Regions from separate parts of the Microbacterium sp. JZ70 genome, predicted to be linked through region 2. Evidence: riboswitches for the same ligand, from Rfam matches in the RefSeq annotation. Region 2 holds a riboswitch; the other holds the start of a gene.
The links. A riboswitch is a leader RNA that binds a small molecule or an ion and turns the genes downstream of it on or off. The one in region 2 is predicted to bind thiamine pyrophosphate.
Positions count from the first base shown of each region.

Region 1: linked by a shared signal. The riboswitch ahead of M1D46_RS00060 (ECF transporter S component) and the one ahead of thiC (phosphomethylpyrimidine synthase ThiC) in region 2 are both predicted to bind thiamine pyrophosphate.

Region 1 covers NZ_CP096405.1:10,917-13,111, forward strand. The annotation lists gene M1D46_RS00055 (ABC transporter ATP-binding protein) at 1-565, opposite strand, end outside; gene M1D46_RS00060 (ECF transporter S component) at 567-1,187, opposite strand; TPP riboswitch at 1,179-1,289, opposite strand; gene M1D46_RS00065 (D-alanyl-D-alanine carboxypeptidase family protein) at 1,355-2,195, shown strand, end outside.
Region 2 covers NZ_CP096405.1:516,377-518,571, reverse strand. The annotation lists gene panD (aspartate 1-decarboxylase) at 1-256, shown strand, start outside; gene panB (3-methyl-2-oxobutanoate hydroxymethyltransferase) at 253-1,122, shown strand; TPP riboswitch at 1,162-1,269, shown strand; gene thiC (phosphomethylpyrimidine synthase ThiC) at 1,268-2,195, shown strand, end outside.

The DNA of each region.
Region 1 (2,195 bases), 510 kb from region 2:
ACACCGCGTCGCGCACCTCGACGACCCCCTCGGGATCGAGGTTCGCGGTCGGCTCGTCGAGCAGCAGGAGCCCGGGGCGCATGGCGAGCGCACCGGCGAGGGCGAGGCGCTGCTTCTGCCCGCCCGACAGCGCGGACGTCGAGCGGTCGAGCGGCACGTCGAGGCCGACGATCGCGAGCGCCTCCTGCACGCGCGACCAGATCTCGTCGTGCGGGACGCCGAGGTTCTCGCACCCGAACGCGACGTCGTCCCCGACGCGCGCAAGCACGGCCTGTGCGTCGGGGTCCTGCTGCACGAGCCCGGTCCGTCCGCGTGCGGCCTCCGGCGGCGCGCCGTCGACGAGGAGACGGCCCGCCTGCTCTCCCTCGTCCTCGCCGCCGAGCACGCCGGCGAGCGCCTGCAGCACGGTCGACTTGCCCGATCCGCTCGCTCCGAGAAGCAGCACGCGCTCCCCCGGCCGGATCGACAGCGTGACGTCCTGGGCCGCCCATGCCAGGCGCGTGCCGTACCGCCATCCCCACCCCTCGGCGAGGATGCCGCAGGGGCGGGTCTCCGCGGCCGTCACGTCAGACGCGTCGCGCGACGTCGCGCCCCGCGGCGAAGCGGCTGAGCGCTCCGGTCGCCGCGAGTGCGCGCACGATCGCCCAGCCGCCGAGGCCGGCGATGACGGCGCCCGACAGCGTCGTCGACGCGATGTAGATGGCCGTGAAGGCCGCGTCAGCCCCCGCGTACCAGTTGACGATGTCGTTGATGCCGCAGGCGAGGCCCGCCGCAGCGCCCGCGAGCGCCGCGACGACGGGACCGAAGGCGCGGTACAGGAAGATCGCGAGGACGATCTCGGCGCCGAGGCCCTGCACGAGGCCGGAGACGATCGTGAGCGGACCCCACTGGTTGCCGACGAGCGCCGAGATCACGGCGGCGAGCAGCTCGGTGTAGAGCGCGGCGCCCGGCTTGCGGACGACGAGTCCGCCGATCACGCCCGCGATGAGCCACGGGCCGGCGACGAGGCCGCCGAGCCCGGGCAGGAGCGGGCTGAGCAGCGTGCTCGGCAGCTCGTAGGCGATGTTCCAGACGAGGAACACGACCGCGCACGCGACGCCGATCACGCTCGCGACGACGATGTCGACGACCCGCCACGTGAAGCGGCGGCCGGTCGCGGTCTGTCCTGCGGAAACGGACGTGGACATTCGTTCTCCTTCCTTCGCCGGCATGACCCGGATCAGGTTCGACGGTCGACGCGCGGCTCGCGTCCTCTCAGTCCGGCTCGGCGGACTCCCGTGTGATGTGGGCTGATTCTACTCGCATCCCACGAGCCGCTTCCCGTCTTCGCAGGAGCAGCGGGTACCGTATGCGGGTGGCAATCGACGACATCCCTGCGGCGGAGACCGCGCCGTCGCAGGACGCCGCTGCGGCGCTCACGGCGCTCGGCTGGGTCGACCCCGACGCCGTCGCCGCCTCGCGCACGGCCGGCGCGCTTCCCACGAGCCGCCTCGTGCCCGTCGAGCCGTCGCTCCTTCCGCCGCGCACCCGCCGCCGGTTCTGGCTCGGGCCGACCGTCACTCTCGGCGTGCTCGCCCTCGGCTACGTCGCGTCCTGCGCGGTGTGGCCGCTCGCGAACGTCGCCCCCACCATCTCGGATCTCACCGTCGAGACGCCGATCGGCGAGGAGTTCCCCGTCACCTGGCCGGAGGACGGCATCGCCGCCCTCGCTGCGGAGGGCGGCCCCGGCGGCCCGATCGCCTCGAGCGACGAGGCGCTGCCGATGGCGAGCATCACGAAGATCATCACCGCGCTCATGATCATCGAGCGCGAGGGCCTCGAGCTGGGTCAGGATGGGCCGTCCTACGCCTTCACGCAGGCCGACAGCGACGAGTACTGGGCCTATCTCACGGCCGATGAGTCGTCGCTCGATGTCCCCGTGGGCGGCACGCTCACGCTGCACGAGATGCTGCAGGGCGTCATGCTCGGCTCGGCGAACAACTACGTCGACCGGCTCGTCCTCGAGCTGTGGGGCACGCAGGAGGCCTGGCTCGCCGATGCGCAGGCCTGGCTCGCGCAGCACGAGCTCACGGGCATCACGGTGGCCGACCCGAGCGGCATCGACCCGGCGAACACCGCCGACGCGCGCTCGCTCATCCGCCTCGCCGAGATCGCGCTCGAGGATCCGGTCCTCGCGAGCATCATGGCCGAGGACT
Region 2 (2,195 bases):
CGTGCTCGACGTCGACAACGGCGCGCGCTTCGAGACGTACACGATCGCGGGGGAGCGGGGCTCGGGGGTCATGCAGGTCAACGGCGCTGCCGCCCGGCTCGTGCACGCGGGCGACACGATCATCGTCGTCTCCTACGCCGAGTACGACGAGAAGGACCTCGAGACGTACGAGCCCGTCGTCGTGCACGTCGACCGGGGCAACGGCATCATCCAGGTCGATGACGCGGTCGACCGTCTCCTGACGGCGCGCGCATGAGCACGCGGCCGGCGGCCCGCCCGCGCGTCGCGCCGGCCGACCTCGCCGCGCGCAAGGCCGCAGGCGAGCGCATCGCCATGGTGACCGCCTACGACCATCCCAGCGCGCAGGTGGCAGAGGCGGCAGGCGTCGACGTCGTGCTCGTGGGCGACTCGGCCGCGATGACGGTGCTCGGATACGACAGCACCGTGCCCGTCACCGTCGACGAGATGATCATGCTCACGGCCGCGGTCCGCAGGGGCCTGCAGAGTTCTCTGCTCGTCGCGGACCTGCCCTTCGGCTCGTACGAGGCCTCCGACGAGACCGCCGTCGCGACCGCGCAGCGCTTCGTGAAGGAGACGGGGTGCGATGCGGTCAAGATCGAGCGCGGCGGCACGTCGGTCGATCGCGCGCGCGCCATCGTCCGCGCGGGCATCCCCGTCATGGGGCACGTCGGCCTCACGCCGCAGACGGCGACCGCCCTCGGCGGATACCGTGCCCAGGGCCGGACCGCCGACGACGCGCTCGCGGTGTGCGAGAGCGCACTCGCGCTGCAGGAGGCCGGATGCTTCGCGATCGTCTTCGAGGCGATCCCGAGCGACGTCACGGACGCCCTGATGCCCCGGATGAGCGTCCCCGTGATCGGCATCGGCGCGGGCCCCGCCACCGACGGCCAGGTGCTCGTATTCCATGACCTTCTCGGCATATACGGGGGTCATGCGGCGCGCTTCGTCAAGCGGTACGCGGAGCTGCGGGGGGACATGATCGCCGGCGTCGAGCGCTATGTCGCGGAAGTCCGCGCGGGACAGTACCCCGCGACCGAGCACGGCTACTCCATGCCCGAAGAGGAATCTGCCCGGCTGAGGGAGCTGCTCGACGCGCTCTGACCCGCCGACTTGCGCGACCGCGGCTCCCTGCTACTCTGATCCGGTCCACACGGGAGTCCCAGCAGGGGCTGAGAACGAGCTGACGCTGCTCGCGACCGTCGAACCTGTTCGGGTCATGCCGGCGTAGGAAGTAGGAGCAGCTCTTTTGCGCACCCTGGAAGCGACGCATTCGCTCGCATATCTGCACGACGACGAGCACGGGATCCGGGTGCCGGTCACCCGCATCGCGCTCACGGACTCGCCGAACGGCGAGCGGAACGAGCCGTTCACGGCCTATCGGACGTCGGGTCCGGGCAGCGACCCGGTGAGGGGGCTGCCGCCGCTGAGGGCCGACTGGATCGCCGCACGCGGCGACGTCGAGGAGTACGACGGGCGCCCGCGCGACCTCCACGACGACGGCCGTGCGGCCGCGCGGCGCGGCGCCGCCTCCGCGGAGTGGCGGGGAGAGTCCGCCCGCCCGCGCCGCGCACGTCCCGGCCGGCGCGTGACGCAGATGCACTACGCGCGGCAGGGCGTCATCACGCCCGAGATGCGGTTCGTCGCGCTGCGCGAGGGGTGCGACGTCGAGCTCGTCCGCTCGGAGCTCGCGGCGGGGCGCGCGATCATCCCGAGCAACATCAACCATCCCGAGAGCGAGCCCATGATCATCGGGCGGGCGTTCCTCGTCAAGATCAACGCGAACATCGGGAACTCGGCCGTCACGAGCTCGATCGCCGAGGAGGTCGAGAAGCTCCAGTGGGCGACGACGTGGGGCGCCGACACGGTCATGGACCTCTCCACGGGCGACGACATCCACACAACGCGCGAGTGGATCATCCGGAACGCGCCCGTGCCGATCGGGACGGTCCCGATCTACCAGGCGCTCGAGAAGGTCGACGGGCAGGCGCATCGCCTCACCTGGGAGATCTTCCGCGACACCGTGATCGAGCAGTGCGAGCAGGGCGTCGACTACATGACGATCCACGCGGGCGTGCTGCTGCGCTACGTGCCGCTCACGGCAGAGCGGGTGACGGGCATCGTCTCGCGCGGCGGCTCGATCATGGCGGGCTGGTGCCTCGCCCACCATCGCGAGA